4 regions of the Ensifer sp. Root423 genome follow, and region 4 is predicted to be linked to each of the others. Evidence: predicted binding sites of a transcription regulator. Region 4 holds the regulator's gene; each other region holds the start of a gene.
The links. Region 4 encodes LexA, which represses DNA repair genes until DNA is damaged. Its sites were predicted from a motif close to TGTTCNNNNTGTGTTCNG; they were not measured.
Positions count from the first base shown of each region.

Region 1: the regulator LexA is predicted to act here: its motif matches at 2,906-2,923, upstream of ASD01_RS22975 (ImuA family protein).
Region 2: the regulator LexA is predicted to act here: its motif matches at 2,202-2,219, upstream of ASD01_RS04930 (ATP-dependent helicase).
Region 3: the regulator LexA is predicted to act here: its motif matches at 2,059-2,076, upstream of ASD01_RS18665 (DNA polymerase IV).

Region 1 is NZ_LMEG01000028.1:8,943-16,889, forward strand. It holds gene ASD01_RS22955 (hypothetical protein) at 10-201, opposite strand; gene ASD01_RS22960 (hypothetical protein) at 232-510, opposite strand; gene dinB (DNA polymerase IV) at 987-2,042, opposite strand; gene ASD01_RS22970 (SOS response-associated peptidase) at 2,069-2,740, opposite strand; gene ASD01_RS22975 (ImuA family protein) at 2,974-3,735, shown strand; gene ASD01_RS22980 (Y-family DNA polymerase) at 3,650-5,173, shown strand; gene ASD01_RS22985 (error-prone DNA polymerase) at 5,170-7,947, shown strand, end outside.
Region 2 is NZ_LMEG01000002.1:221,956-229,902, forward strand. It holds gene cysG (siroheme synthase CysG) at 1-1,215, shown strand, start outside; gene ASD01_RS04920 (hypothetical protein) at 1,209-1,523, shown strand; gene ASD01_RS04925 (hypothetical protein) at 1,730-1,909, opposite strand; gene ASD01_RS04930 (ATP-dependent helicase) at 2,285-4,354, shown strand; gene ASD01_RS35940 (hypothetical protein) at 4,453-4,620, opposite strand; gene ASD01_RS04935 (SRPBCC family protein) at 4,817-5,272, opposite strand; gene ASD01_RS04940 (adenylate/guanylate cyclase domain-containing protein) at 5,442-6,500, shown strand; gene ASD01_RS04945 (alpha/beta hydrolase family protein) at 6,553-7,605, opposite strand; gene ASD01_RS04950 (gamma carbonic anhydrase family protein) at 7,592-7,947, opposite strand, start outside.
Region 3 is NZ_LMEG01000019.1:45,203-53,149, reverse strand. It holds gene ASD01_RS18670 (L,D-transpeptidase family protein) at 1-623, opposite strand, end outside; gene ASD01_RS18665 (DNA polymerase IV) at 763-2,055, opposite strand; gene ASD01_RS18660 (hypothetical protein) at 2,223-2,864, opposite strand; gene ASD01_RS18655 (DUF3572 domain-containing protein) at 2,867-3,136, opposite strand; gene ASD01_RS18650 (response regulator) at 3,293-3,664, shown strand; gene ASD01_RS18645 (PleD family two-component system response regulator) at 3,682-5,049, shown strand; gene rpmG (50S ribosomal protein L33) at 5,629-5,796, opposite strand; gene ASD01_RS18635 (MFS transporter) at 5,890-7,074, opposite strand; gene ASD01_RS18630 (NUDIX hydrolase) at 7,088-7,792, opposite strand; gene ASD01_RS18625 (DUF983 domain-containing protein) at 7,789-7,947, opposite strand, start outside.
Region 4 is NZ_LMEG01000015.1:58,587-66,533, forward strand. It holds gene ASD01_RS16040 (hypothetical protein) at 96-452, shown strand; gene ASD01_RS16045 (DUF262 domain-containing protein) at 664-2,253, shown strand; gene ASD01_RS16050 (DUF6538 domain-containing protein) at 2,422-3,792, opposite strand; gene ASD01_RS16055 (hypothetical protein) at 4,070-4,672, opposite strand; gene ASD01_RS16060 (hypothetical protein) at 4,791-5,423, opposite strand; gene ASD01_RS16070 (hypothetical protein) at 5,747-6,043, shown strand; gene lexA (transcriptional repressor LexA) at 6,280-7,002, shown strand; gene ASD01_RS16080 (hypothetical protein) at 7,091-7,432, opposite strand; tRNA gene ASD01_RS16085 (tRNA-Cys) at 7,630-7,703, opposite strand; gene ASD01_RS16090 (thermonuclease family protein) at 7,856-7,947, opposite strand, start outside.

The DNA.
Region 1 (7,947 bases), on a different contig from region 4:
TCTCGTCGTTTAATTGCGCTTTGCCGTTCGGGCACGTTCGCGCAGCATTTTCAGGTGCCTCCGCCGGATGTCATCGATGGAAATGTCACCCGCAATCCAGAGTCTGAGCAGAGCCTGGAACTCGGCGGTGTGGTCAATTGCAATGCCCCTTGCTTGCCACTTGGCAATCACACGATCGGCGATTTCTTTGCGGGTGGCCACGTCCTTTCCCCTTTCTGGTCTGTCCATTCATTATGGCGCGGGGCGCCCCTGCGACGTCAGTAGCAAAGATTGGTCTGGGCACTCGCGCGCCGTCGAGGACTGCCGATAAGTGTTCGTCAGCCTTTCCGCAAGTTGCATTGCTTGCTGCGCGGTCAATCTGAACTGCAGCGCCGACACGTTTTCGAGATCCGGATCGGCGCTGAATTCGATCCTCAGGAAAAGCTCGCCCGTCTCGTCGATTGCAGTGTTCCAGCCGACGACCGTTGATGCCCTTATGTTGCCGTGACCGTCCGTATTCCAGTCGATCATATTCGAACCTTTCCTCTTCGGGAAACAAGGACGCAGAGTTGGTCATCGTATCGATGAGCCGAACTCATCCGTTCACGGCGATTGCGTCGCTCTAGAGCGCACTTCCCATGACCTGGACTACAACGGCAACGACGGTGGCCGCGACAGTGAGCGCGGCGCCAAGACGTGCAACCTTCATCCGGCGATGCCGCGCGCCGCTCCAGTCATAACTCATCGCTTAACCTTGCGCTTGTGGTTGAGAGGTGCCTGGCTTTATGGGCAAAACCGTAACCCGTGGGCGGGGTTACGGTTCTGAGTTGTCGCTGTACGCTGCAATGTGATTGGCGACTGAACACAGTTTGCAAGGTTATGGTTAATTAAGAGTTTACTGAATAAGGTTCCCTGCAAAGGCCGCCCGTTCGGTGATCACGATTTCCGATAGTTGATCGCCAACCCTCATTCGGTCGTTCGGTGTCCTGGCGGACGAGCAAGGTGTTTTAGAGCGCGAAGGCAAGCTGTGGCTTGCTTTCGATCGTTGCTTCATCGAGTGACGACAGTGTCACGCCCAGCAACCGAATGCCTTTTGGGGCAGGGAAGAGTGGAGACAACAGCATCGTCATGACCGCGGCAAGCTCTGCAGTACTTGCGATCGGTGCCGCTGTTGTCTTGCTCCTAGTGATCTGCGTGAAATCCGCCCATTTCACCTTGAGCGTCGCGGTCTTGGCGCGAATACCGTTCCCTTCGCAGTAGCGCCAGACCTTTTCGATCAGCGGTTCGAGGCCAGCCCTGGCGGTCTCGAAATCATGGACGTCCACGGAGAACGTGTCTTCCGCGCCGATGGACTTGCGCACCCGGTCGGCCTTCACCTGACGTTCGTCGACGCCGCGGGCGATCCAGTAGAAGTAAGGTCCCGATTTTCCGAAGTGTTGCTGCAAGAAGGCGATATCGTGATCCTTCAGATCGGCGCCCGTTTCAATCCCGAGCTTGTGCATGCGCTCGGCGGTTGCCGGACCGACGCCATGGAATTTCTTGACGGGCAGCGCCTCGACGAAGGCCGGACCGTTCTTTGGCGTGATGACGAAGAGGCCATCCGGTTTTCTCTGGTCGGACGCCATCTTGGCGAGGAACTTGTTATAGGAAACGCCGGCCGAAGCGGTCAGGCCTGTCCTTGCCTTGATCTTGGCGCGGATCTCCTCGGCGATCTCCGTCGCAAGTTCCATTCCCTTGAGGTTCTCGGTGACATCAAGATAGGCCTCGTCGAGCGAGAGCGGTTCGATGAGCGGCGTGTATTCGGCAAAGATCGCGTGGATCTGCTGTGAGACTGCGCGGTTCAGCTCCGGGCATTTCCGCTTGGCGGTGACCGACGGCATGGCCGAATGGACGCCGTATTTGCGCGCCTCGTAGCTTGCGGCAGCCACGACGCCGCGCGCCTCGCCAAAGCCAACGGCAATCGGAAGCCCGCGAAGTACGGGATTGTCCCGCTGCTCCACCGAGGCGTAGAAGGCATCCATGTCGACATGGATGATCTTTCGCGTGCGCTCAGAGCGTTCCATCACCGATCACGCGACCCAACGACTGGTCATAGCAGCAGGTCTTCTTCGGGCAGGGCAGCAGGAGGCTCGACGACAACAAGCAAGTTGCCCGGAAGCGGCCGCTGCAGGTGCTTCACCTCGTCCCAGGATCCGGTGAGCCACAGATCGACCTCGTCAGGTGTGGTCAGAATCACCGGCATGGCCTTTTGATGGATTGGCGAGACGATCTCGTTCGGGGATGTGGTGAGGAAGCCGAAGAGCTCGTATTCGCGCTCACCATCGCGCACGCGCCTGACACCCTTCCATGGCGTCCAGAAGCCGGCGAAGAACATCAGCGGCCGCTCCTTAGTTCCGGCAAACCAGGCATTGGGGATTTTACCGCCGGGAACCTTGGCCGCCGGATCCGGCTCGGCGAAGGAGTTGAAGGGGACGACGCAGCGACTGGTCGCCCCGAGCCAGCGTCTCCAGTGCGGAGAGGCGACGTTTCGGATGTTGGTGACGCCGGGATCGTAGTTCTTCACGAAAGCGGGCGGCGAGGGCATGCCCCAGGTGACACGCGCGATCTCTCGCTCTCCGTCTTCGCCGACGCGGACTACGGGCGCCTGATAGCCGGGGTAGACGTCATAGGATGGCTGGTTCCAGCCTGCCTTGTCGCGGAATGCCTTGGTGAATGCGATCACGGCATCACGTGTCGTCGTGATGTTGTAGAGATTGCACAAAGTTCAGTCTCCCTTTCTCACCTAGCTTCATATCAACGACTGCTCGCTTCTGTCCCCGTTCCCCGGCATTCGATCTGTTCATTGCACCAAGCAGCGTGTCCGTGCTGGCGTCTCGATCGCAATCAACAGTCTCTTTTCTGAACTTCGTTGACTCGCAACTCAAATAGGAACAAATAGAGAACATATCAACAGGAAGCGCTAATGCATAGCCCTAAGGAGTTGTTCCTTCCAAAATGCCCCGTCCAGTCGACAATACCGTCGTCTCAGAACTTCGCGAGCGCATCCAGCGCCTTGAAGGCGCAAGCGGCCGTGGACGACAGGTGCTGCCGTTTGGTGTCACCGAGATTGATCGGCGATTGCCGGGTGGGGGGCTTGTACTCGGCTCGTTGCATGAGGTCGCCGGCGGCGGCAACGGTGCGATCGACGGTGCGGCGGCGGCTCTCTTTTGCGCGGGCATTGCCGCCCGCTCGAAAGGCAAGGTGCTCTGGTGTGTGACGCGGCCCGATCTCTTCGCGCCGGCGCTGGCTCAAGTCGGTCTTTCGCCGAGCCGCGTCATCTATGTGGAGGCCGGCGACGAAAAGGCGCTTCTTTCCTGCATGGAAGAGGGGCTTCGCCACGGCGGCCTCGGTGCCGTCGTCGGCGAGCTCGCGCGCCTTTCGATGACCGCCTCGCGCCGCTTGCAGCTTGCAGCCGAGAGTTCCGGCACGTTGGGCATTGCGATCCGCCGCTGGCGACGACAGGCCGAAGCCTCGGATTTCGGGCAGCCGACGGCATCGGTCACGCGCTGGCGCGTGTCCGTCCTGCCATCCGTCCCCTTGCCGGTTCCAGGCGTCGGCCGCGCGCGCTGGCTCGTCGAACTCATCCGCTGCCGTGCCGGCGAAAGTGCAGATTTCGAAGTGGAGGCCCCAGATGCCAAGGGTCGTATCGCTCTTCCTTCCGAGCTGGCCCACGGATCGCCTGAGGCGCAAGCTCGGCGACGCAGCGCCGCCGGCTGAAACGCCTCTCGTCCTCGTCGGTCGCGAACAGCGAAGGCGTGTGGTGCTCTCGGTAAATGCCGCGGCGATTGCCGCAGGCCTGAGACCCCGCATGGCCGCCACGAAAGCCCAGGCGCTCGTCGCAGGTCTTGTCGTCATGGACGCCGATCCGGCCGCCGATCAAGAAGCGCTCGAACGCCTGGCGCTCTGGGCGCTGCAGCGCTATGCGCCGATCGTAGCCGCCGATCCGCCCGATGGCCTGGTGATCGATACGACCGGTGCCGATCACCTGCATGGCGGCGAGGACCTGATGCTGTCAGGCATGGTCAACCGGTTCTTCGGATCCGGCATCGAGGCGCGGGCTGCGGTTGCCGATACCTGGGGGGCGGCCCATGCCGGCGCCCGGTTTCTCGCTCATCCGACGCTGGTCGTCGCTCCGGGGGCGCAGCAGGAAACCATCCGTAACCTGCCCGTCGCAGCGCTTCGCCTCGATCCTGCAATCGTCCATGGCCTTCGCGTGCTGGGCTTCAACACGATCGGTGAGGTGGCCGGCGTGCCGCGGGCGCCGCTTGCCCTTCGATTTGGACCCGAACTTGGCCGTCGCATCGACCAGGCCATGGGAGAGGTTGCCGAGCCGATCGATCCGGTCCGCACGCCTGAGCTTATCGAAGTTCGCCGTTCCTTCGGTGAACCGATTGCGGCCGCCGAGACGATTGCGCGCTATGCCGCGAAGCTTGTGGGCGCGCTCTGTCTGGTACTGGAAGAAAGAGGCCTCGGCGCGCGGCGCGTCGACCTTCTCTTCCATCGCGTTGATAACACCTGCCAGGCGATCCGCGCAGGCACCGCGACGCCCGTTCGCGACGCCAAGCGCCTGATCCGGCTCATCACTGATAGGATCGAGACGATCGATCCGGGCTTCGGGATCGAAATCATGTCGCTGACGGCGACCCACGCCGAGCCGCTGGTGGCAAGACAGGTCGTTTCCTCGCTGGTCGAGGAACCGGAGGCCGATGTTTCCGGCCTGATCGACATCCTGGGAAACCGCATCGGCGCACGCCGGCTCTATCGTTTTCAACCGGTCGCCAGCGACGTGCCCGAACGCTCCATCAACCGCATCGCGCCGATGGCGCCGGACGAAGGTCTCGCCTGGCCCGGCCATTGGCCAAGGCCGGTGCGCTTGCTTCTCCATCCTGAAGCGATCGAGACGATGGCGCTTCTGCCCGATCATCCGCCAGTCAGTTTCACATGGCGTGGTGTGCGCCGACGGGTGAAACGTGCCGACGGCCCCGAACGCGTCTTCGGCGAATGGTGGAAGCGGGATGCCGAGCTCGTCGCCGTACGCGACTATTTCCAGGTCGAGGATGACGCCGGCGAGCGCTACTGGATTTATCGCGCCGGCGACGGCGAACACAGCGAGACCGGCAGCCACCAATGGTTCCTGCACGGGATTTTCGGATGACGACGCCGCTTTATGCCGAGCTGCAGGTGACCTCGCATTTCTCCTTCCTGCGCGGCGCATCCTCCTGCGAAGAGCTATTCCAACGTGCCGCCGAACTTAGGCTCGAGGCGCTGGCCATTGCCGATCGCAACAGCCTCGCCGGCATCGTGCGAGCGCACCAGGCGGCCAAGGATGTCGGCGTGCGGCTGGTCGTCGGCTGCCGCCTCGATCTTGAAGGCGATCTATCGGTCCTCGTCTTTCCGACCGACCGGCCGGCCTATGCGCGGCTTTGCCGGCTGCTGTCGCTCGGCAAGAAGCGCGGCGGCAAGGCGAAATTCCGGCTTGCCTGGTCCGATCTCGTTGCCTATGGCGAGGGACTGATCGCGGTTCTCCTTCCCGATGCCGCTGACGAGGACTGCGCGCGGGAGCTGCGCCGTCTGAGGCAAGAATTCGGCGACCGCGCCTACCTGTCGCTGACACTCCGCCGCCGGCCGAACGACCAGCTGCGCCTTCATCAGCTCTCCAACCTGGCAGCTTCAGTCGGCGTGCCAACGGTCGTCACCAACGACGTGCTGTTTCATGTGCCGGACCGGCGCATCCTGCAGGATGTCGTCACCTGCATTCGCCACAACATCATGATCGACGAGGCCGGTTTCCGCCGCGAGCGCCACGCCGACCGCTACCTGAAGCCGCCCGAGGAAATGGCGCGGCTCTTTGCGCGCTACCCCGAAGCGCTTACCCGCACCATCGAGATCCTGGAGCGATGCCGGTTTTCGCTCGACGAGCTCGCCTATCAATATCCGGAGGAGCGATCCAATCCTGCACTGACAGCCCAAGAGACACTGGCGCAACTGACCTGGGAAGGTGCAGCCTGGCGTTACCCAGAAGGGTTGCCGGAAAAAGTCCGCAAGAACCTCGAGCACGAACTGCGGCTGATCGAGAAGCTTCAATATGCGTCCTACTTCCTGACAGTGAATTCGATCGTGCGTTTTGCCCGTTCAAGGGACATTCTATGCCAGGGCAGAGGATCGGCCGCCAATTCGTCTGTCTGTTATGTGCTCGGCATCACCTCGATCGACCCTGAAATCAACGACCTCCTGTTCGAGCGCTTCGTCTCCGAGGAACGGCGCGAGCCGCCTGACATTGACGTCGACTTCGAGCACGAGCGCCGCGAGATCGTCATGCAATGGGTCTTCGAGACCTATGGCCGTGATCATGCGGCCCTTTGCTCCACGGTCATCCGCTATCGGTCGAAAGGCGCCATCCGCGATGTCGGCAAGGCGCTGGGGCTGCCCGAGGACATGACGAAGATGCTGTCGTCGCAGGTCTGGGGCTGGGGCGAGGACATCGGCGAAAAACATGCCGAGGAACTCAATCTCAACCTGTCCGATCGGCGCCTGCGCCTCACGCTCGATCTGGCCCGGCAGCTGATGGGGGCGCCGCGTCACCTGTCGCAGCATCCGGGCGGCTTCGTCCTGACGAACGATCGCCTCGACGAGCTCGTCCCGATCGAGCCGGCGGCCATGGCTGACCGGCAGGTGATCGAATGGGACAAGGACGATATCGATATCCTGAAGTTCATGAAGGTCGATTGCCTGGCGCTCGGCATGCTCTCGTGCATGAAGCGCGGCTTTGACCTGCTCGCCGAACACAAGGGCATCAATCTCGATCTCGCGAGCATCCCGGCCGAAGATCCCCGCACTTACGCCATGATCCGGCGTGCCGACACGCTCGGCACCTTCCAGATCGAGAGCCGCGCGCAGATGTCGATGCTGCCGAGGATCAAGCCGCGCACCTTCTATGACCTCGTCATCGAGGTGGCGATCGTGCGCCCCGGCCCGATCCAGGGCGACATGGTGCATCCCTATCTTCGCCGGCGCGAGGGCAAGGAGGCGGTGGTATACCCGAAGCCGGAACTGGAGCAGGTGCTTGGAAAGACGCTCGGTGTGCCGCTCTTCCAGGAACAGGCAATGCGGGTCGCCATCGAATGCGCCGGGTTCACGCCGGGCGAAGCCGATCAATTGCGCCGCGCCATGGCAACGTTTAAGCATACCGGCGGCGTTTCGAAGTTCGGCGAGAAGCTGGTTCGGGGAATGGTCGCTAACGGCTATGAGCCGGACTTTGCGATTAAGACCTTCAAGCAGCTCGAAGGTTTCGGCAGCTACGGCTTTCCGGAAAGCCATGCCGCGTCCTTCGCGCTGATTGCCTATGCCTCCTCCTGGCTCAAATGCTGGCACCCGGATGTCTTCTGTGCGGCTCTCCTGAATGCCCAACCGATGGGCTTTTACGCCCCGGCCCAGATCGTGCGGGACGCGCGCGACCATGGCGTCGAGGTCCGGCCTGTGTGTGTGAACGCCAGCCGCTGGGATTGCACGCTTGAGGCAACAGCGGATGAAACTCGCTTTGCCGTCCGTCTTGGTCTTCGCATGGTCAAGGGACTGGCGAATATCGATGCAGCAGCGATCATTGCGGTGCGCGAGGAGCGAGCTTTCGAGAGCGTCGACGATCTTTGGCGTCGGGCAGGGGTGCCGGCCGGCTCGCTCGTGCAGCTTGCCGAGGCCGATGCCTTCCAGCCTTCACTGAGGCTTGCCCGGCGCGAGGCACTTTGGGCGATCAAGGCATTGCGCGACGAGCCGCTGCCGCTCTTTGCCGCGGCATCTGCCCGTGAAAGTCGGACCGTTGCCGAACTCGATGAGCCATCAGTGGCGCTAAGGCCGATGACTGCGGGCGGCGAAGTGGTGGAGGACTATGGGCATGTCGGGCTGACGCTGCGCGACCATCCGCTCTCGTTCCTG
Region 2 (7,947 bases), on a different contig from region 4:
CACTGGGCGCCCGCCGATCTTGACGGTGCCGCGCTCGCCGTCGGCGATTGCGAGGACCAGGCGGAGGCGCGGGCATTCTTCGCCGCCGCCCGCGCGGCGGGCGTTCCGGTCAACGTCATCGACCAGCCGGACTTCTGCGAGTTCCAGTTCGGCTCGATCGTCAACCGCTCGCCCGTCATCGTTGCAATCTCGACCGATGGCGCCGCCCCGATCCTCGCCCAGACGATCCGCCGCAAGATCGAGACGCTGCTGCCGAAAAGCCTGAAGGCCTGGGCAGCGCTGGCCCAGTCTCTTCGTGGAGCGGTGAACCGCCGGATCGAACCCGGTCCCCGGCGCCGCCTCTTCTGGGAACGTTTTGCCGATCGCGTCTTTTCGACCATGGATACGCCGGAGGAGGGCGTAGGCGGGGTGCTTTTTGCTGATGCCGAAAGGCTCGCGGGAGCCCCCGCCATCGGTCACGTGACTTTGGTCGGCGCGGGACCGGGCGATGCCGAACTCCTGACGCTGAAGGCCGTGCGCGCGCTGCAAGCGGCCGATGTCATCCTTTTCGACGACCTCGTTTCTTCAGACGTGCTCGAACTCGCCCGGCGGGAGGCAAAGCGCATGCTCGTCGGAAAGCGCGGCGGCCGCGAAAGCTGCCGGCAGGAAGACATCAACGCCATGATGGTCAAGCTCGCCAAGGCTGGGAAACGCGTGGTGCGGCTGAAATCCGGCGACCCCATGGTTTTCGGCCGGGCCGGCGAGGAAATCGCCCATCTCGACCGCGAGAACATTCCCGTCGACGTTATCCCCGGCATCACTGCCGCAAGCGCCATGGCCTCCCGTCTCGGTCTGTCGCTGACCCATCGCGACTATGCCCAGTCGCTTCGGCTGGTGACCGGTCATTCCCGCCACGGCGGCCTGCCCGATGATGTCGACTGGGGAGGCATTGCCGATCCGCGCAGCACGGCGGTCTTTTACATGGGTGGCCGAACGGCGAGGCTGATTGCCGAAAAGCTTATCGGCGAAGGCCGTTCACCTGAAACACCGGCCGTGATCATGAGCGATGTCAGCCGTCCGACGGAACGCAGCTGGCGCGGCGCGCTCGCGACAATGCCCTTGGGCATAGCGGAGATCGGCTACGACAACCCGGTCCTCATCGCTGTCGGCGACGTGTTTTCGGCCCGAGACAAGCAGGCCGGATCGATCGAGTGCACTCTCGCAGGAGCATGCTGATGGGCATCTCCCTGGTGTTCATCGTTCTCGCCATCGGCCTCAGCTGGCCGCGTTTCAGGCTCATCTTCCTGGCTCAATCGAACGCTGCGCTGGCCGCAGCGCCCCTCACCATGGTTGCGAGTGCCGTGAACCTCTGCGCCATCGGCCTCGCTGTTGCAGAACACGGTCTGCTTTTCGGCGGATTGCTCATCGCCGGCGGTATGTTCTTCGCGAAAATAATGCAAGCCGTGCCTTCAACGCCGGGCATCTTGGCTTCAGCCCTGTGCCTTGCCGCCTACATCGAAATGACGATGACGGTCGTGGCGTGACGAGCTCAATGCTGCCCCTGAACAGACACCAGCGTCTGCTGACGCGCCAAGGGATATTCGAAGGCGTCGCCTCGTATCGACGTCCCGAATATCCCAAGGTCGCCACCGTAGGCTGGTTCTAAGCGCGCAGGCAGATCACGGCCATCTCCCAATTGAGGAATGAATGCCTGTACCGAACAAGTAAAGCCGCTGCCCCGCGGCCGACATCAGTCGACTGCCGTTTCCGATCCATCGCCGCTTTCGTCGAGTACGACCGTCTCGCCGAGCGGGGTCGCTGCAATTGACCTGATCTCTTGGGCGAGCGACGCCAGCTTGCGCGCAATCTCCTGCAATTCGGCGGTCGAGCCGGTGGCCTCGCAGGTATTTTCAACGCTCCGTTCGTCCATGTGCTCTTCCTCTTTCGAGTGGACGCAGGAGCGGAGCATATTTCTAATCTACTATATAAGGCCACAAGCCGTCGCGCGTTCTTCGTGCGGCGCACAGCCATAGGTATAGGCCGATCGATAAGCCGGCGATCACCCGCGACAGATCTCGATCCACGGCCGATTGGCCTTACCTGCAGCAATCAAGCCTATCGGCGATCTCGCAGGTCATCAAAACCTTGGAAGAGTGACATTCCGACGTTGCAGGAGCGAAAACTCGGCGACGTCAGGGTTTTCATCTGGATGCTAAATTGCTAGTTCTTTCTTTGTTCCTGCCCGACTCTTGGATGCAAATCGATGCGGGCAGTGACTGAGTGCGACGAAAACGAACGGGAACGCATGAGCGCCGCCTATCTCGAAAAACTCAATGACCGCCAGCGTGAGGCGGTCGAGCACGGTATCGGCTTGCCGGAAGGACAGGTCGGCGGCCCGCTTCTCATCATCGCCGGTGCCGGCTCCGGCAAGACGAATACGCTCGCCCACCGCGTCGCGCATCTCATCGTCAACGGTGCCGATCCGCGCCGCATTCTGCTGATGACCTTTTCTCGACGCGCAGCAGCCGAGATGACCCGCCGGGTCGCGCGCATCTGCCGCCAGGTCCTTGGCGACAACGCTGCAGTCATGACGGACGCGCTCTCCTGGGCCGGCACCTTCCATGGCATCGGCGCCCGGATCCTGCGCATCTACGCCGAACAAATCGGTCTCGGCCCGGATTTTACGATCCACGACCGGGAGGACAGCGCCGATTTGATGAACCTCGTGCGCCACGAGCTCGGCTTCTCGAAGACGGAAAGCCGCTTCCCGACAAAGGGAACGTGCCTTTCGATCTATTCGCGCGTCGTGAACTCTGAAAGCTCGATTGGCGACGTATTGAAGTCGGCCTATCCCTGGGTCACCGGCTGGGACGAACAGCTCAAGGCGCTGTTTGCGGCTTACGTCGATGCCAAACAGGCGCAGAACGTGCTCGATTATGACGATCTCCTGCTCTACTGGGCGCAGATGGTTTCCGATCCGGAGCTTGCCGAAGATATCGGCGGACGCTTCGATCATGTTCTTGTCGACGAGTATCAGGACACCAACAGGCTGCAGGCGTCGATCCTGATGTCGCTCAGACCGGGCGGCCACGGATTGACGGTCGTTGGCGACGACGCCCAGTCGATCTATTCTTTCAGGGCTGCGACGGTTCGCAATATTCTCGATTTCCCGAACGCCTTTTCGCCCGAGCCTGCCGACGTCATCACCCTCGACCGGAACTACCGCTCGACGCAGCCGATCCTCGCCGCTGCGAACGGCGTGATCGGCCTGGCGCGGGAGCGATTTACCAAGAACCTCTGGACGGACAGGCAATCGGAGCAGCGCCCGTTGCTCGTCGCCGTCAAGGACGAAGCGGATCAGGCCGCCTACATCGTGGAGCAGGTTCTCGCTGGCCGCGAGATCGGTATCGCCTTGAAGCAGCAGGCGGTGCTTTTTCGCTCGTCCAATCACAGCGGAACGCTCGAAGTCGAACTCACCCGCCGCAACATTCCGTTCGTGAAATTCGGTGGCCTGAAGTTTCTCGACAGCGCCCATGTGAAGGACCTGCTCGCAGTCCTGCGCTTCGCGCAGAACCCGCGTGATCGCGTCGCAGGTTTCCGGTTGCTGCAGATGCTGCCCGGTATTGGCCCACAGACCGCTGGAAAGATCCTCGATGCGATCGCCGCCGATCCGGAACCACTCGCGGCTCTTGCTGAGATCCCGCCTCCCGCCAAGACCGGCGAGAACTGGACCGGCTTCGTCGACCTGGTGTCCGGTCTGCGACGGGCCGAGCCTGGATGGCCGCAGGAGATTGGCGCTGCGCGCGCCTGGTATGAGCCCCATCTTGACCGGATCCATGAAGACGCCGACACGCGCAAGGCCGACCTGCTGCAGCTCGAGCAGATTGCCGGCGGCTACCAGAACCGCGAACGTTTCCTGACCGAGCTGACCCTTGACCCGCCCGATGCCACGAGCGACCAGGCGGGCGTGCCGCTGCTCGACGAGGACTATCTGATCCTGTCGACCATCCATTCGGCGAAGGGCCAGGAATGGCGCTCGGTCTTCATGCTCAACGTCGTCGACGGCTGCATTCCGTCCGATCTCGGCGTGGGTACAACTGCCGAACTCGAAGAGGAGCGGCGGCTGCTCTATGTCGGCATGACACGGGCACGCGATCATCTCTCCCTGGTGACGCCGCAGCGCTTCTTCACCCACGGCCAGAACGCCCAGGGCGACCGGCATGTCTACGCCTCGCGAACCCGCTTCATCCCGGCGACATTGCTTCAGTTTTTCGAGACGACGAGCTGGCCGAAGATCTCGGCAAGCGCCAGCGAGCGAAGCGCCAAGCAGATCCGCATCGACGTCGGCGCCCGCATGCGCTCCATGTGGAAGTGAGCGAAGGCGGTGGCGAGCTCGCGAATTGTGCGCTCGTGTCTGCAGACAGACCAAGCGAGGAGCGCGTGCCGCTCGCCAACCGCCGGTCTGTAGCGTTGTTAGCCTGGCAAGCTCGGCGGCGCGATAAACTGATAGTACGACCACACCGCAACCAAGGCGGCTATCAGTGCCAGCCAAATCAACGCCTTCCGCGGCACAGGGCTGGCCGGCTTCGCCTCCTTTTTCGGCTTTGGTCGTTCAAATTTGATGATGTTGTTGTCGTCCATTCGCTCCCATCCCGAGTAAACTCATACATGTCCCGGCGCGTTCAGCCAGCGCACCGCAATGACATGTACCGCCTAACGTCCTGATTTGGCATCAATAAGATGTGAAAGCAGGTTCGCGCCAATCCCAAGCAACATGGCATTCCAACGCCGTCGTCAAGCCTTCAGGCCCAGTCGTGGCAGGCAAGGGACGTCTGCATCAAGCCGCGCCGTCGCGGCCGAGCCAGGGATCGGGGCCTGGATCGCGGCCCGACGCAACCTGGCCCAGCCGCTCCAGATAATGTGCCCAGCCTTCCGCATGGCCGGCGCATTGTTCGGCGCTGGGCAGACCCGTTTGCGTAAGGCGCAGCAATGTTCCGGGCGGCTGCTCGATCAGGTCGATCTCGATCAGGCTCGAGCCGGGCGGGACAATGTCGCTGCCTTCCCAGCCGAAGCTATAGGCGAGCCGATGCACCGGCACGACCTCGCGGAAAGACCCGCGGGCAAAACGGGCCCCGGTTACGTTGACGAGATAGAGACCGCCGGGCTCCGCCTTGGTGTCGGCCTCCGTTCCCATCCAGCGCAGGATCTTTTCCGGGTCGGTCAAAAGAGCGAACACTGCGGCGGGTGGCGCCGGAATATGCGCTTCGCGGCGGACGACGAGGGCTTCTGGCATCGGTCTTCCCTTTGCTGATTGGCCTGCCTGCGGCTTGAGAGTCCTTCTGCAGGCTGCCGCAATCATAGACCGCCGTGACGGACGGCGCCACCGTCCGCCCCTGACTTGCGCGCAGCGCGGCGGCGGGAAAGGGCTTGTCCATAGGGCGCTCGACCCTATCCTCTTCGGCATGGATTTGTCCGCCCCCCTTGCCTGGCTCGTGGACGAGGCAAGCGCCTCGCAGGAGCCGGACCGATTCCTGTCCGACATTGGCCGCCGGCTCGTCGCCGACGGTCTGCCGCTCTCGGGCGGCGCGCTTACGCTCGCCGTGCCGCATCCGATCATCGCCCGCCGCACCTGGCTTTGGCGAGCCGAGACCGGCGTGGTGATCGAGAGCCTGGGCTTTGCCGGCGCCGTCTCCGACCGGGCGGGAGAGGAGTGGCTGGCCGGGCTCGGGCCACTGCTGCAACAATCGACCGGTTCGGGGAACGAACGCGCGCCGCTCGGCTGGGCCGGGACGCGCCCGTTCGGCCCGGAAGAGACGGCGCGGCTTGGTGATGTCGCGCGCTTTGCCGTCGCGCCCCTGGCGGTTCTTGCCGAGCGGGCCGCGCTCACCGCTCTGCTCGACGCCTATCTCGGCCGCCGCAGCGCCGCCCGTGTCCGCGCCGGAGCGCTCACCCGCGGCACCGGTGAAACCATTCGCGCGGCCCTGCTCTATGCCGATTTGCGCAACTTCACGGCGCTGTCCGAAACATCGGAACCCGCCGTGGTGATCGCGGCCCTCGACGCCTGGTTCGATCGCCTCGCCGGCGCGATCCATGCCTTTGGCGGCGAGGTGCTGAAATTCATCGGCGACGGCGTTCTGGCGATCTTTCCGGTGAGCGGCTCGCCGAGCGAAGCCTGCGACGCGGCCTTGCGCGCGGTCACCGCCGCGCGCGCCGGCATGGCGCATCTCGACCAGGCCCGGCAGGCCGAGGGGCTACCGCCGCTCTCCTTCGGCGTCGCCCTGCACCTCGGCGACATTCTCTGGGGCAATATAGGTGCCGCCGATAGGCTCGACTTCACAGCCATCGGCCCGGCGGTCAATCTCGTCAGCCGCCTGGAGGGCCTGTGCCGGCCGCTCGGCTGCTCCGTGCTGATCTCCGGTGCCGTGGCTGAGGCCGCGTCGACGCCGCTGCTGCCGCTCGGCGAGCATCCCTTGCGCGGCATCGCAGCACCCTGCGCCGTCTTCACCTTGCCGGACGCGTGACGCAGCCCTTCCACGGCCATGCCGTGAACGGCGAAGCGTCCGTCTTCGACGGTCACACGCGCGTGCGCTCCGCCACCCAGTCGGCGACAAGCGGGCGGTAGAGCCAGGGGATGTTGTTGCAGACGTGGTTGCCATCCTCGAAGATGTGCAGTTCGGCTCCACGCGCACAGATATCTGCGCATTTTACCGCTTCGGAGGGTGGAAAGATCTTGTCGCGTCCGCCGTGGAGGATGAGCGCCGGGGCGGTCGGCGGCGGGCAGCGCGCCAGCGTGAAACGGTCGGCACGTTCGCGAACATCCGCGCCCCCGAGCGAGAAGCGCATGTTGTCGCGATAGACCTGCGGCAGCGCGTCCCAGAACCCACCGAGATCGAAGAAGCCGTTGATGGAGACGACGCCGGCGAGCGTTGGCACGGACGCGGCGGCGCGCAGGGCAAGAAAGCCGCCGAAGGCCACGCCAACGAGCGCGACCTTGCCCGAAAGGCGCGGGTGCGCCTCTACCGACCGGATGGCCGCCTCAACCGCCGAACCGATGTCCGGGCGCAGCGTACCCATCGAACGGCCCTCACCCTGGCCGGGACCGTCGAGCGAAAGGGTCGCAACGCCGCGGGCATGAAAATGCCGCTCGAAGGCCGGGAATTCCTCCTTGGTCGAATCCGAGCCCGGGATGATCAGCGCCAGCGGGTGTGTGCCGTCTCCGTTCGGCACGCGAAGAACGGCCCGAAGCTCGCCGTCCTCAAAGGGCACAGCGACCATCTCGCCAGGCGGATCAAGCAAGGGTGCCGCGAGACGGTAGAGTTCCACCTTTCGCGTGGCGGCCCTCGCCTTTGCCTCCAGATCCTCGAAGGCCATGAATTGTCCGAAATGATAAAAAAGACTGGCGCGGGCATAGGCTTCGCCGGCGGTCACGTTGCGGCCGGCGACCAGAGCCGCAGCGCCGAGCTCTGCGTGACGCTCGCCCTCCTCGCTCCAGGCAGCAAGCCACTTCTGCCAGACGCCGGCTCGCTCGATGACGGCACGTGCGGTTGCCGACGGGATCCCGGCGACCTCCATGCGCGGGAGCCAATGCTCGACGACACTGACCAATCGGTTCTCATTCTGCGTCATGCATGTTCTCCCGCATGATGTAATTGCTTGGGTCCGCCCCCGACGATACGTGTTCGACGGAGACCGGCTGGAGATCCCCGGGATAGCTCCGGGCTTTCGCGCGATAGCGTTGCGCCCCGATCGACAAAGCTTCGGCCGTCTTTCCGTCAAGAACGCGCACGACCTGGGCGGGCACCCCGAGGACCAGAGAGCCGTCCGGGATGACCATGTTTTCCCGCACCAATGCGCCGGCGCCGATCAGGCATCGCTCACCGATCTGCGCGCCGTTGAGGATCGCCGCCCCCATGCCGACGAGGCTTCCCTTGCCGATCCGGCATCCGTGAATTGTGGCGTTGTGTCCGA
Region 3 (7,947 bases), on a different contig from region 4:
GTGATCAGGATACGGATCGGCTCCTCGGTGGATCGCGCCGAATTGGCGCCGCCGGGCGGCTCCCGCATCGCCACTTCCACCGGCGCATCGCCGGCCTGGCTGATCGCCGGTCTGAGCGGCACGTCGGAAAGCGGCGGCTGGAGATCGATCGGGGCCGGGCGGAAGAGTAGGGCGCTCTTGACCTCCAAGGGCGTTATCTGCCGGTCGGAGATCAGCACGTGCACGCCGCGCTCGGTCAACTTGTAGAGCGAGGCAGCAAATTCGCTCGGCAACCGCACGCAGCCATGGGACGCCGGATAGTCCGGCACATGGTTGGAGCCATGCAGAGCAATGCCCGACCAGGTGAGCCGCTGCATGAACGGCATCGGAGCGTTCGAATAGATGTTCGATTTGTGATGACGCCGCTTTTCCAGGATAGAAAAGATGCCCGATGGCGTCGTGTGGCCCGCCTTGCCGGTCGAGACCGGTGATGTCGCAATGACAGCGTCGCCGTCATAGACGACGAGCGATTGCTGATCTTTCGAGACGATGATCTGCAGCGGCCCGCGACTGCCTGCAAAGCCGGTAGCCGGCGACAAAAGCAGTGCGACGACGCTGGCGGTGAGAGCGAAACGCGATACCATACACTCAACCCAACACGTGACTTGGCGAACAAGCCTAGCCTTCAATCTTTAAGGAATTCATCCTGCTGTGTGGGCTGTCGATCAAGGTTGCGTGATCGCTTTGCGAAGCGTGCCTGCTCGGGCAAGCACGCTTGTGGTCTCATGGATCGCGTTTTCTGGTGCCGAAAGTGTAGCCGGTTTCGACGCTCGCCTTGCCGAATTTGTCGCGCAGCTTGTTGATCGCGTCCTCGGCCGCAGCGCGCCTGGTGGCCGCGGGATCGACGAGATCGGGCGGATCGGCGAGATCCGGGGCGGAGAGATCGCTGACGCCGATGCCGATCAGCCGATACTTCGTTCCGTCCGCCTCTTTTTCGAGAAGCTGCAGGCCGATGCGGAAAATGCGGTCGGCAAGGCGGGTAGGGCTATCCAGGCGCCGATTGCGGGTGCGGATCTTGAAGTCGGCGGTTTTGAGCTTGAGAACGACCGTCTGGCCGGCGAGTTCCGACTTTCGCAGCCGGTGGGCCACTTGCTCGCTGAGGCGCCGCAGATGCGTGACCAGGTCGTCATAGCGCGCGATATCGTCGTTGAACGTCGTCTCTGCGGAAACGCTCTTGGCTTCGCCGTCGATTTCGACCGCTCTCTCGTCGAGCCCGCGCGATAGGCGAAAGAGCCGCTGCCCCATGGTGCCATAGCGCCGCATCAGGTCGCCTTCTTCCATGGTCTGCAATTGCCCGATCGTGCGCACGCCGTCACGCTCCAGCGTGGCGGCAAAGGCCTTGCCGACGCCCCAGATCAGGGTCACCGGCTTCTCGCGCAGGAACTCCAGCGCCTCGGCTTGGCCGATGACGGAAAAGCCGCGCGGCTTTTGCAGGTCGGACGCCACCTTGGCGAGAAACTTGCAATAGGAGAGGCCGACCGAGACGGTGATGCCGACTTCCTGCTCGATCCGGCGGGCGAGCCGCGCAAGCGTGCGTGCCGGTGGATCGTGATGCAGTCGCTCCGTGCCGCTGAGTTCGAGGAAGGCTTCGTCGATCGACAGCGGCTGCACCAGCGGGGTCAGTTCCTGCATCAGCGTGCGCACCTCGCGGCTGACGCGGGCGTATTTCTCCATATTGGGCTTGATGACAATGGCCTGGGGGCAGGCTTCCAGCGCCTTGAACATCGGCATGGCCGAGCGCACGCCGTGAATGCGGGCGACGTAGCAGGCGGTGGAGACCACACCGCGCTTGCCGCCGCCGATGATCACCGGCTTGTCGGCAAGCTCCGGGTTGTCGCGCTTCTCGATCGAGGCATAGAAGGCGTCGCAGTCGATGTGCGCCAGCGTCAGGTCATAGAGCTCCGCATGCCGCAGAATGCGCGGGCTGCCGCAGGCAAGGCAGCGCCGCACCGACGCCGCCTGTTCCTTGAGGCAGTCGCGGCAGAAGCCTGGAGAGTGAGCAGCGCTGTCGGGCATATCGGGAACAAATATTGAACATTGCGACCTTAAGCTCTACTCTAGCGAGTCTCAAGGAGGCGCGATTGGAAATCACAATGCAATTGTCGCCGTTGAAAAGGATCACCGGGCGCGTCTTTCGCAGCGCCGGCGCGGCTGAATTTGCGCCGACGGGCAGCCGATCCGGGCTAGCCGCGGAAGTGCGCGCGAATGGCTGCGGCTGCCTCCGGCCAGTCTGCGACGGCGCGGATGTCGGCGTCGAGCTTCGGCGCGAGCGCCTTGAACTCCGAGTCGGCCATGAGGTTTATCGGCAGGCAGGTCGGCGCGTGATCCTTCACCGATCGCAGGTTGCGAAGCATGTCGTCGATGAAGACGAGGGGGACGGTGCGGCTGCCGTGAAGTTTTTGGACGATCGGCCCCTTCGGCTCTTCGGACGCAAGCAGCGGATAGGGCAGGCCGAGCCGGTCAAGAAGAGCGCGACGAACCGCAGCGTGCTGCGGCGGCATCGCAGTCAGAAAGACGATATCGGCTTCCTCCGACAATGCGGCCAGGGTCTCGACGACCTTGGCGGCGGGCGTTTGCCAACGATCCTGCGAGCCGTAGAAGGTGTCGAGCAGGATCTTGACCTCTGGCTCCGTCACCGGCTGCTCGTCCGCGTGGGTGATGATGTTGCCGGTCAGGCGAAACGATCGGGGCAGGAGGACATGGCCGCAGCTCCCAAGGAACGCTTTGAACGGATTGATGAATTCAAGCACGACATCGTCGATGTCGCTGACGATCAGCGGGCGGTTTCCAAGCGTGATGCGGTGAGCTGTCGGCGCGTTTGCCACCCTCAATCCTCGAAGCCTGCGTGGCCGGAAAGTGCCATATGGGCGCGCACGACGTCTTCAGGCGCCGTACCGGTCGCCGTGCAGAATGCCATCAGGGTCGGCTCATGGTCCATCAGAAAGGCGACGAGCCCGCCCATGAAGCCGGGTTCGGCAATCGCGTTGCGCAACGCCGTTGGGTCCGTGCCGGTCAGCGCCAGAAAGCGGGACAGAAGCTCAGGCTCGCCGGCAAGCCAGGAGAGAATGTCGATGGCGATTTCGTCGGCGCTCTTCAATGGTTTGTCCCCGTATGGTTTTTACGTGCGGAGTTACCTATTTTTCAACCAAATAGGCCTATCTCTGACGTTGAGGAAATGGGTCGAGTCGTCGGCTCCGCACGTTAATTGTCCTGAGGAGACTTGCAAGGTGACGATGGACAGCAAGGGATCGACATGCCCAAACAGGTGATGATTGTTGAGGACAACGAGCTGAACATGAAGCTCTTCCGCGACCTGATTGAGGCCTCCGGCTATGCGACGATCCAGACTCGCAACGGCATGGAGGCGCTCGAGCTCGCGCGCAAGCATCGGCCCGATCTCATTCTCATGGACATCCAGCTGCCGGAGGTTTCCGGTCTGGAAGTGACGAAGTGGCTGAAGGAAGACGACGAGCTACACGTCATCCCGGTCATCGCCGTGACCGCTTTTGCTATGAAGGGGGACGAGGAGCGGATCCGCCAGGGCGGGTGCGAAGCCTATGTCTCCAAGCCGATCTCCGTACCGAAGTTCATTGAGACGATCAAAACCTACCTGGGCGATGCCTGAGCGGCGGGAAAATTGATATGACTGCGCGTATTCTTGTTGTCGATGACGTTCCGGCCAATGTGAAGCTGCTCGAAGCCCGGTTGCTTGCCGAGTACTTCGACGTGCTGACGGCCAGTGACGGTTATGCCGCCCTGGCGCTCTGCGAAAAGACGCCCATCGACCTGGTGCTGCTCGATATCATGATGCCCGGTCTCGATGGTTTCGAAGTCTGCGAACGGCTGAAGGCGAACCCGAAGACGGCACATATCCCGGTTGTCATGGTCACCGCGCTCGACCAGCCTTCTGATCGCGTGCGTGGCCTGAAGGCCGGCGCCGACGATTTCCTGACGAAGCCCGTCAACGATCTGCAGCTGATGTCGCGGGTGAAGAGCTTGGTGCGCCTGAAGAACGTCAGCGATGAGCTGCGCCTGCGGGCCCAGACGGCGCAGACGATCGGGCTTGAAGATGTTGGCCGGGCGGACCGGCCTGACGAGCCCGGCAACGTCCTGCTCGTCGATGGCCGCGGCTCGTCGCAGGAGCGGCTGCAGCGCGCCCTCAAGCCGATTGCCGAGGTCTCGGTCATCTCCGATCCGCAGGCGGCATTGTTCGAGGCGGCGGAGAACAATTTCGACCTCGTCATCGTCAATGCGAATTTCGACGACTACGATCCGCTGCGCCTCTGCTCGCAGTTGCGCTCCCTGGAGCGCACCCGGTTCATCCCTATCCTGCTGATCGCCGAGCAGGGCAGCGACGAGTTGGTCGTCCGCGCGCTCGATCTGGGCGTGACGGACTATCTGATGCGGCCGGTCGATCCGAATGAACTGATTGCCCGGTCGATGACCCAGATCCGGCGCAAGCACTGCAATGACAGGCTGCGGTCGAGCGTGCAGCAAACCATCGAGCTTGCCGTCACCGACGGCCTCACCGGGCTGCATAACCGGCGCTATTTCGACACGCACCTGAAACTGCTGATGGATCGGGCTGCTGCGCGCGGTCGGCCGCTGTCCATCTGCATGACCGATATCGACCGCTTCAAGCAGGTTAACGACACCTACGGCCATGACGTTGGCGACGAAGTCTTGCGGGAATTCGCCAATCGCATCCGCACGACGGTGCGGGGTGCCGACCTTGCCTGCCGGTTCGGCGGTGAAGAGTTCATCGTGGTGATGCCGGATACGTCAGCCGAAATGGCGGCCGGTGTCGCCGAGCGTCTGCGCACGATCATCGAAAGCCTGCCATTTGCGATCCCGCAGGCGGACGGCCCCCTGAAGGTCACCGCGTCCATGGGGATTGCCACGCTCAGGCCCGGCAGCGACACGGCCGAAGCGCTGCTGAAGCGCGCCGATATGGCGCTCTATCAGGCCAAGCACGAAGGCCGAAATCGGGTGGTGGCAGCCGCCGCCTGAGCTGCGCCTCCTGCGTTTCTGGCCTCAAAGCACCCCAGGGAATTTCTTTGCCCGCCTCTTGCGGCCTGCATTCAAAGTTGTATTCTCGCGTCACCTGTTGCTACCGGGGAGTTTGGGTGGCAGCAGAGATCATGCAGTGTGCCTGTCCAGGTCTGATACAGAATTAACCATGCGCCGAGCGGCACCGCTCCGCGCATTAAGAATTCGTTGATTTTTTTTTATTTTCAGGTGATGCTCATGAAAGAGGGGGCATCCAGCCTTCTGCGATATTCGTTACCCCATGATGCTCAGGTCCGCCGCATCTCCTGGGTCGTGGGGTCGGTCGGTTGGCTTTTGGCGTCCGCGGAATCCTCGTGCCGCAGTCAGAGGCCAGCCGACCCCCTTTCCGACACGCCGTCCCGCCTTCGGGGCGGCGTTTTGATTCTGGGGGAATAGCAGGGGCGGGCGAGCCGTTTCCTCCCCCTGGCGTGGAACCCGTTTCACTCAGCGCCTACGCTAGATGCTCAAGGCATTGGCCTAAAAAGGAAAGGGCGCCTGACCTTGCGGTCGGCGCCCTTCAATTCCCGAAAACCGGCGATCTTACTTGATCTTGGTTTCCTTGAATTCGACGTGCTTCTTGACGACCGGGTCGTACTTGGTCTTCGTCATCTTTTCCGTCATCGTACGGCTGTTCTTGGTCGTGACGTAGAAGAAACCCGTGTCGGCTGTCGAAAGCAGCTTGATCTTGATGGTGGTGGCTTTTGCCATGGTCGTCCTGCCTTTGTAACAATGAAAGCCGTGGACAACCGGTTGCGGGCCACGGGCAAGGTTGGCGCGAAACTACAAATCGCGGCCGAAAAGTCAAGACCGTTTTGGTTTCAAAACGATCCTGACCACCGAAAGCGCGACATAGAGACCGAAAAAGCCGGCGATCGCCCAGGCAAAACCGTTGTTGCCGGTGGCGTCCATTGCCGCGCCGATCGCCTGCGGTCCAGCGACGGTACCGACGGCGTAGGAAAACACGAAGGCCGCGTTGGCGGCGGCGAGATCCGCGCCCTGAAGCCGTGAGCCCAGGTGGCTGAGGCCGACCGTGTAGAGGCCGGAGACACAGCCGCCCCAGAACAACAGCACAATTGCCATCAGGAACCAGCTCTCGACCAACAGCGGCAGGAACAGCGCGCCGATAAGACCGATCAGCGTCATCGCAGAGAGCAGTGTGCGCCGGTCTTTGACCCTGTCGGAGAGCATGCCGACCGGGATCTGGAAGATGAAATTGCCGACCCCCATGACCGTTAGCAGAAGCGCTGCCTGCGATTCGCTGAAACCGGACCGCGTCCCGAAGATGAGGAACAGCGAGAGACCGCCTGATTCGACCGCGCCGAATATGAAGACGGCAGCCGTTGCCGTGGGCACGAGGAAGACGTAGCGCAGGAAATGCCGCTCGGGCTTCTCGTCGATGACGGGGCTTTCGTCGCGTGCGAGGAAAATCGGCACGGATGCCAGGAGGATGACGCCGGCGCCGACGAGGAAGGGCAGGAGGCCTTCGCTGCCGAGGATCGAAAACAGCAGCGGGCCGGTCAGGAACCCAAGCGACAGGAATGTGCCGTAGATCCCCAGCACGAAACCGCGCTTGCTCGGCGGGGCCGTCGCGTTGATCCAGAACTCGGAAAGAATGAAGAGGACGGTGATCGCTCCGTGGAAAACGATTCGGAGCGGGAACCAGAGCCAGAAATTGGTGATGTAATAGAAGCCGAGCGCGCTGGTGGCCGCGATTAGCACGGCCCATAGCATCGTTGGCGCTACGCCATGCCGGTGGGCGAACTTCGTCGTGAAGGGGGCAGCCACCATCGATGCCAGGCCCGCCATGGCGGAATTCAAGCCGATGAGGGTCGAGGAAATTCCGCGCTTCTCCATGATGATGGATAGCAGCGGCAGGCCGAGGCCGATGGCGATGCCGACCGCGCTGATGGCAGCAACGGCCGCGATCAGCGACCGCCAGTGAATTTCCTCAACCGGTGCAGCCGTACCGGGCGATGGCTGTGACATCTGACGCGGATCCTTAGAGCAATGTGCGCACGAAGCGCCCATGGCGCGAGGTATAGAGTGGAACCGGTCGTTCGCAGGGCAGCGAAGGATCGGCGTCCAGTCCGTTCCTGAGGTCCGCGAGGATGACCGCGGTGATGTCAGGTATCCGTAGCGACGGAGTAACGTTCACATCGATCCACTGCAAATCCTGAAGCTCCCGACTGTCCAGGAACCGCGTGGGATCGATTTCGGCCTCGTCGGCGAACACGGCGAAGAAGCGCGTATCGAACCGCCTCGTGTTGCCTGGAGGGGTGATGGCCCGAGCCATATAGCGCAACTTTGCAAGATCGGGAAGAAAGGGAACGGGAGCTTCGGCCGAAGGAAGCGGCGCGCCTATGGCGATGCCGGCTTCCTCGTAAAGTTCACGCAGGGCGGCAAGCGCGAGCGCGCGCGCCCGGGTATCCGACAGTCCGCGCGCGCCGGCCACCTTCAGCGTTCGCAGGACGGAGGGATGGAGATCGGAGCCGAAGCCAATTCGATGATCGCCGGTATCGCGGCGTCCGCCGGGGAACACATAGAGATCCGGCATGAAGGCGTGCGCACTGTGGCGCCGCCCCATAAGCACACGCACGCGGCCGCCAACGCGATCGAGCAGCATGATCGAAGCGGCATCCCGGGGCCGCATGGTCGCGGGACGCGGAGGCTTGGGTTCGTTGCCCGTCTCCCGCGCCGGCCTCATGCCCGTTCGTCTCTCGGGGGCAACACGTCCTCAGGCGCATCTTCGTGTCCGCCGAAGCCATGCATCTTCAGCGCCCATTGCAGGCCGATGACGGCGCCTTTTACAGGCTGCAGCAGCGCCAGCGAACTGATGACGGTGATCGGTGCCCAGATGGC
Region 4 (7,947 bases):
TCTCTTGAAGCACACCCAAATCGAGCTGGCTCCCAACAGGCATTGCGAACAGATGCGAAAGCGATAACCTGGGCCCTCAGTTCAAGGGGGAAGGAATGAACAGCGTCTTAGTTGTTGCGGTCAGTGCCGGGTGTTTGTTTCTGGCGACCGCAAGTGGTGTCTTCGCTTACTGTTCGGAGCCGTCGACTACAATCTCGCTACCCGACGCGCCCGGGTCTTTCTCGAAGCCTGATGTTCCCCACTGCCTGTCTGACTTCCGCTACTCTGGAGGGCACACCTGTTCGGATTGGGAAATCTCCAGCTACCAAGATGAGGTCGACAGCTACATCAGGAAGCTCAACAACTACGTTAGCGAAGCGGCGGACGCTGCAAAGGAAGCGGCAGACTTCGCAAGCGAAGCTGAGCAATATGCCCGATGTGAGGCTGAAGAGGTTGCCACCCAACACAAGTAGCCCCCCGATCTGGGATCACCTGCCCCCAGCCGGGGGGGGGGAAACTTTGTGATCTCACGATCTGAATGGGGCTCTCAAATATTTGCGTTGAAAATTCCGGGCAGCTTGAAGAAAGAGCTATCCGAATCCTGCGCCATCGTGCTTTCTGGATCAACCCAGAGTAGGCTCCGTTCAGCACGGCAAGCCTTCAAGTTAGCATAAGGACATGTAAATGGTGGCGCACGTAAGGGGCAGACTGACGACTGACCCTCTGAACTTCGAAGACATCATCGCTGATATTCGAAAAGGCGAGATCAAGATTCCGAAATTCCAACGTCCGTTCGTGTGGAAAGAGGACCAAGCGATCAAGTTGGTCGACAGCATTGCTCGGGGTTATCCTGTGGGGAGCGTCTTGCTCTGGAGAACTGCTGACAAGCTCAATTCCGAAAGAGAGCTCGGGACGTTTCAGCTACCGCAGACGGATGAGATGACGCCAACCAAGTATGTCTTGGATGGGCAACAGCGAATCACTGTGGTCTACTCATCGTTTGGTGCCGCCCCGACAGACCCGGGTTTCAAGCCCGTATACGATTTGCGCAACGAGACGTTTCACGTAGGCACCGACGCACTGCAAATTCATCACTTCCCTCTTCGCTACGTTTACAGGACGACAGACCTTCTCAATTTCCGAACCGCCCTTCAGACACTTGATGATCGAGAGGTCCTGCAGGAGCGACTTGATGCGTTGATCGGGGCAATTACCGGCTATCGCATTCCAGTCGTGGAATTGCGCGACCTTACCGTTGAAGAGGTCTGCCCAATCTTTGAAAGGATCAACAGTTCGGGGACACGACTGTCCACCTTCGACTTAATCGCTGCGGCAACTTGGTCAAAGACATTTGATTTGGCCGCCCACGCGGAAGGAATAGCCAGCGAGCTCGCCCCAAAGGGGTTCGATGGGATTTCGAACGAAACGATCCTCAAGTGTATCTCTGTTGTCCTGATTGAAAGCGTGAAAAAGGAGGACGTTCTCCGCATTCGAGAGCTCGGGGAGCAGAGAATATCTGATGCTACAAATCGGACGAAGGAGGCTCTCCGCAAGGCGATTGACCTACTTCAGAAAGAGTTCTCGATCCAAGCCATGTCATTTCTGCCCTACGAGGCTCACATGATTTGCCTTACGAAGGTGTTCAGTGAGGTCAAATCTCTCGAAGCGGCCCAATTGAAGCGGTTACGGCAGTGGTTCTGGCTAACTTCGTTCTCAGAACATTTCAGGGGTGCATCGGAAGCGTTTGTCACTTCGTCCAGCAGGGAGGCTGTAAACTGGATCGTAAAGGGTGAAGGGGAGTGTGCCAGGTTCGGGAGAGCGCCCACCGCCGCAAACCTAATTGACACCAAGTTTCACTTCCGCGCCGCCGTGGTGAAGGCTTACGTGATTGCGCTGGCCAAAGCCAAGCCCCGAAACATCACGAATGGCGCGACGGTGGACTTGGTGGAGTGCCTTTCGTCGTACAACGCTAAGCAGTTCCATCATATTTTCCCCCAAGCGTGGCTCAAGCGGGAGAATAAGAAGAACATCGATTCACTGGCGAACATCTGTATGCTGGCAGCCGCAGAGAATCTCGCAGTCTCAGATACGCCAGCGACGGAGTATATCCCGAAAGCGATTGCAGGGCACGGTGTGGACGTCGACGATGTGTTCTTTGCAAACCTGATGCCGTCGACTACCGAGCTCGACTACTCCGCCGTCGACTATGAGACCTTCCTGAAAAAAAGAGGTGAGAAGATCGCCACGCACATCGGGAAGCTCTGCGAAGGCTAACTCAAGTTCGCCTGACACGTTCGAAGTACATATCACACCGGGGTGGCAGAGTGGGTCCACCCCGGAGTTGACTGTATTTTGCTTCTGAGACATCAGTTGCCCACAGTCACATACCTGACCCGGACTTGGACCGCCGCCGCTATGACGGATGCTCGCTGGGGCGAATGATTAAATCGGCAGCTTCACGGCCTCGACACACTGACGGGCCTGTTCCAAGAGCGGTCCAGCGGAATAGAGCCCAAGCGTGATACCGCTCCGCTTCTGGCCGACGACTGCGGCAATGATACTTTCAGGCTGTCCCGCCTGTTCCGCCTTCGTGATGAACCAGCGGCGGAACGAGTGGAAGTTGACGAGGCTGCGGCGCTTCCCTTCCCTCTGATCGTCGACACCAACGTCTCGCCGGTAATCGGTGAACTGGTTCGATGTCTTGAATGAGCGCTCACGCAGCGAGCCGGGTTTCTTCGGCCCCGGCCATTCGGGGAAGATGTCGTCCATGTCTTGTTTGCCTTCAGACCTCCGAGCGATGATCGCTGCCAAATCAGGATGGATCGGACAAAGGCGCGACCCGGGTTCCTTCTTCTGAGGCTTGAAAGTGAAGGTGTCGTTCTGGCAGTCTTTCACCTTGAGGCAAACGATGGCGTCCAATCTTGCGCCCGTGAGCGCCCCTATTCGCATAACGTCGTGCATAGCTTGGGTGGCCGGCCCCATCAGCAGCTTCCGCATCTCCTCGTTCGTGAACGGTCGTTCCTTGTCATCCGTTATCTGTAGTGGCTTCTTGAACCTGCGGCCCTGCCAGATGTTGGTGTCCACCACATGCCGCCTTTCGAGCCAGCCCCAGTACACGGAAAGACGACCGATGTACTTGTTCAGTGTCGCAGGGTCTGTCTTGCCGACGAGACCGGGAAGGTCGTCACAGAACCGGACCGCTTCCCGTTTTGAGATGGCCTGAAGGTAAGGGGGCACACCATTCGCCTTGCACCAGTCCTTCAGATACTTGATGGCTCGTTTGTCGTCGGCGGCAGTTCGGGCCTTCACCTGAGACATCGACATGTACTTCGCATGTTCGAAATCGACAGGAGTCCTCTTGCCCTTTGCAACAGCGAGAAACTCCATCGCAAGGGCATCGCGTTCCGGTTCATGGATCGGGTGACCGTTATCGCCAACTTCGACCGGATCGCCAGCCAATGCTTCGGCATAGTCCTCAATCGCGTCATCGACCCGTCCGCGCTGCTCGGTGCCGAAGGCCACCACTCGCTGTTGAGAGAGCCGCCGCGCTTCCTCCATGGCTTTCACCCGGGCGCTGGCAAGAGCTGCTTCCTTCGAGACATTCGGACGCCTCGCTTGATCGATGGTCGCTCTAAACTCTGCCACAACGTCCCACTTCAGGCGGTTGGCCTCGCTGAGGCTATCCGTCCCCAAAGACCGCTTCAGTTTCGTCCCGAGCTTTCCCTGGAGTTGCCTCGGCACGTTGAAGACCACCCGCCACTTGCTGCCGTGTACTTCGAGATATCTGGTATCGGCTGACGATGGGGCTGGCATGAAATCCTCGGTGAGTACCCAAAAAAGTACCCAGACTTAGTCCCAAAGACTGTTGAAATTCAACAACAATTTGAAAAGAAACGAGAAAAGAGGTGGAAAGGTTGCCCTCCCTTCGGCTCCACCAAAACGATCAGAAGGTGCCCGGTTGCCGAGGTATCGGAACAGCGGCTGATTTGTCATCAGCAGATCGCCAGTTCGAGTCTCTCTGGGGACACCGCCATGCTAAGCCACCGTCCGGCCTTCGCGAAACGCTGCCCGATCCCGTGGCCACCTGCTTTCAGAGGCTGAACGGATCCCGCGCCGAGCGCTTCTCGCTCGGTGCATTGAACGGGTCGGCTTTCTTCTCCTTGGACTTGCGGCCCTCGTCGGCGATAATCTCGTCGACCGCCCGCTGGCACTTCATCAGCTCGTCGGCCGCCGGGCCGGTGCCGCGCAGGCTGAGATTTGCGATGACGCGATCTTCAAACGCGATGGCCAAGGCCCGCTTGCGCACGAAGCCCGTCAGGAACTCGGCGTCGGTGACGTTCACGAACAGAAACTTTCCGCTCGCATCACCGGCAGCGGTCGCCGAAGCGCTCCAGGGATCGGTCTTGTCGAAGCGGAAGGTCAGGTCGTACTCTTTGCCGACCTCAAGCGACCTCCAGTCGTCGCTGGCGAAGCTCATATAGAGCGGCGACTCGGAGCCCTTGGGATAGAACCCAAGGCGCAAGGTGACCCCGCCGTCGAATACCGATGAGATGAAGCAGGAGCCCTCCATCGAGGTGTCGGAAGCAACGGTCCAGCCGTCGACATCCTTCCACTTGATGATTTCGGACTCCTCAGCCGCGGCCGATCCCGCGGCGATCAGACAGCTTACCAATCCGACCAGCAATCTACGCATGCAAAACCCCCGTTTGCCCGCATTTTGATAGGTCCCCCCGTCACTGTCGAGGGTACCTAGCCGATCCCAGGCAATATTTTAGGAATATTCACCTCTCTGCGGCAAGCGGACGCGCCCATCACATGGCGAAAGGATCTTTCGACGACTTGGTCTGGCCGCCGCCGGCAAAGGGATCGTTGTTCGGCGCATTGCCACCGGCACCCGCAAAGGGATCGTTCGCCGCTCCCTGACCGCCATTCGGGATCAAGGCGCTCACCGCCTCCTGGCACTTGAACATCTCGCTTACCGCCTTCATCGAATCACGCAGGCTGAGGCTCGCGACGACGCGCCCCTCGAAGGCCAGCGCCAAGGTGTTCTTGCGAACGAATTCGGTAAAGAAGTCGGTGTTGGAAAAGTTGACGACAAGGGCCCTGGCGCCGGTCAGATCAACACCGAACGCAACGGCCGGCCACTGACGACCACGGTCGAGCTGCAAGGCAACATCGTATTCCCGCTGCGGCTCGATGGACTTCCATTCGGCATTGCCGATCGAAAGAAACGCCAGGTTCGTCGATCCCCGCGGATAAAAGCCGATACGAAGGATAGCGCCGGCGTCATAGCTCGTCGCCGCGTAACACGAGCCGCCCAGGGAGCGATCGGATCCCACCGTCCAGGCGTTGATCCGTTTCCAGATATTCGAACGCCCTTCTTCGGCAGACGCCGCTCCAGCCGTGAGCAACAGGCCGAGCACCACCAACGACAATCTATGCATGCAACCACCCCACTTTCCACGCAAAGTTATCTTTTTTTAGAGGCCTGTCGAGACGGTGAAGGCCCTTCCCCGCAGGGATTTTTGCGCGCCCCAGGCCCGATGCGAAAGCTGGCAGCTCCGATGCATTCTCCGCGCCGGTCCATGAAGAACGGCCGAGACGAGGTTGAGATCGAGCGGCTGGCGCAAATCAGCCACAGCCTGCGGGCAAAGAGCTGTTGAACATGGCAGAGTGATCGCCATGCTTGCTGGACTTCGGAACGAAAGCGCGGTTCACATCGTTTACCAACCCGTAGTCCCACCCCTTCATCAAGTGGACGATCACCGTGCTTGCCGCCCTGCTTCTCGCTTCGATAGTCGCATCGCCCAATATGCCTGACGTCAAGCTCAGTGCCGCGACGGTGGATGAACTCCAGACCGATTTCGAACGGGCCGTGCCGTGCCATCAGATCGATGGACGCAATGTTTGGAAGGGCGCGCTCGCCTTCTACATCCAGTCCTTCGTTTATGACGGCGATACGCCCGTTGCGACCGATGCGGCCGACGCAGTGCTTCCGGAAGACAACAGCGCCGAAACGGTGAAGGAGTTCGAAGACGCCTGCTCGGCCTCGCAAGCGACTTAAGTCTCTCCGCGAAGAGAGCCGCGATTCGTTCGAATCACGCGCGCGATTGACCTGCCCGGCGCTGTTTTGGGACGCAACCGTCGCCGAAAACCGCCCCGCTCCCGCAAAAGTGACCAATCGCCCCCCACAGAAGCAGCCAATTGCCTGAATTCACGGAATTTTAGGCACTTGCGGAACACATATGGAACAGATAGTGTCTGTTCTTGATTTGTTTCACGCCTCTGGAGCGACGTGCCATGCTGACCCGCAAGCAACAGGAATTGCTTCTGTTCATCCACGAACGCATGAAGGAGTCGGGCGTACCGCCGTCTTTCGATGAAATGAAGGATGCGCTCGACCTTGCGTCGAAGTCCGGCATTCACCGTTTGATCACGGCGCTCGAAGAACGCGGGTTCATTCGCCGGTTGCCGAACCGGGCGCGCGCGCTCGAAGTCATCAAGCTTCCGGAAGCCTACGCCGCCGGCCAGCAACAGCCGCGCAGGGGCTTCTCGCCGAGCGTGATCGAGGGCAGCCTCGGAAAGCCGCCGGCCGCCGCTCCTGCCACGCCGAAGCCGGCGCCGGTCGCCGAAAGCACGTCTGTTTCCGTCCCGGTGATGGGGCGCATCGCTGCCGGCGTGCCGATCTCGGCGATCCAGAACAACACCCATGACATTACCGTTCCGCTCGACATGATCGGCAGCGGCGAGCATTACGCCCTCGAAGTAAAGGGCGATTCGATGATCGAGGCCGGCATCTTCGATGGCGACACGGTGATCATCCGCAACGGCAACTCGGCCAATCCCGGCGACATCATCGTGGCGCTCGTGGACGACGAGGAAGCGACGCTGAAGCGCTTCCGTCGCAAGGGCGCGTCGATTGCGCTCGAAGCGGCCAACCCCGCCTACGAGACGCGCATTTTCGGACCGGATCGCGTGAAGATCCAGGGCAAGCTCGTCGGGCTGATCCGCCGCTACCATTGAATTCCAGGCAGAACGCCGAATCAAAAGAGCCTCGCCACTGAAAGTGGCGAGGCTCTTTCCGTTTAAGGCGACCTGAAATCCAGATCGCTTATTCGTGGATCGTGTATTCGCCGAGTTCGCAGAGATCCTGCGTGTCCTCGGTCGTATCGAGGGCCGAGCCTTCCTCGAATTCGAATCGCATGTCGTATTTGCAGACGTCCCGCCCGTCGGCAATGGTGATCTCCATGCTCTCGCCGGGGTTCAGGACCTGCCGACCGAAAACATCGTCTTCCCATTCATTGACGCCGACCGGCGACGTATAGAAATTCGTCAGTACCGCGCCGGTGTTGTTCTTCAGCTGGAAAACCAGGTCGTCCGCGCGCGCCTCCATAGCGGTCGCCGCAAAACACGCCAACGCCGTCAGGATCAGTCTCTTTTTCATTGATGCCATTGCCTCCGTTCTTAATGTTGACGGACGCTACCGATACGGTTGATCTCAGCGGAGTCATCGTTCCCCCTCTACCGAATTCACCGAAGCGATAAGATCCGACGGAGGCATAGGCGACGTGGCTTGCGCGGACGTGTCGCGAATTTTACCGCGCTGCCCTAAGGCAGAACGCCAAACCAAATTTAACGAGGTGAGATTATTGGAGGCCTCGCCCGGAATTGAACCGGGGTACAAGGATTTGCAGTCCTCTGCGTCACCACTCCGCCACGAGGCCTCACAGCTCGGATAACCAAGCGTTGGCGCGGATTTAGAATGATTGCAGAAAAACCGCAAGAGGCATTTTCTGAAAAACGCGCCGTCGATTTGCAGGACGGATACTTTCCACAGAACGATCGACGATGTCCGCCGATCGTCTCCCAGCTGATCTCAGCACCAGGGCGTCGGGCGCCCTTCCCACGGCCGCACGAGCCCCTCGGAAACGAGTACACGTCCAAGAGATTGGTCACCGCGGGTGACCA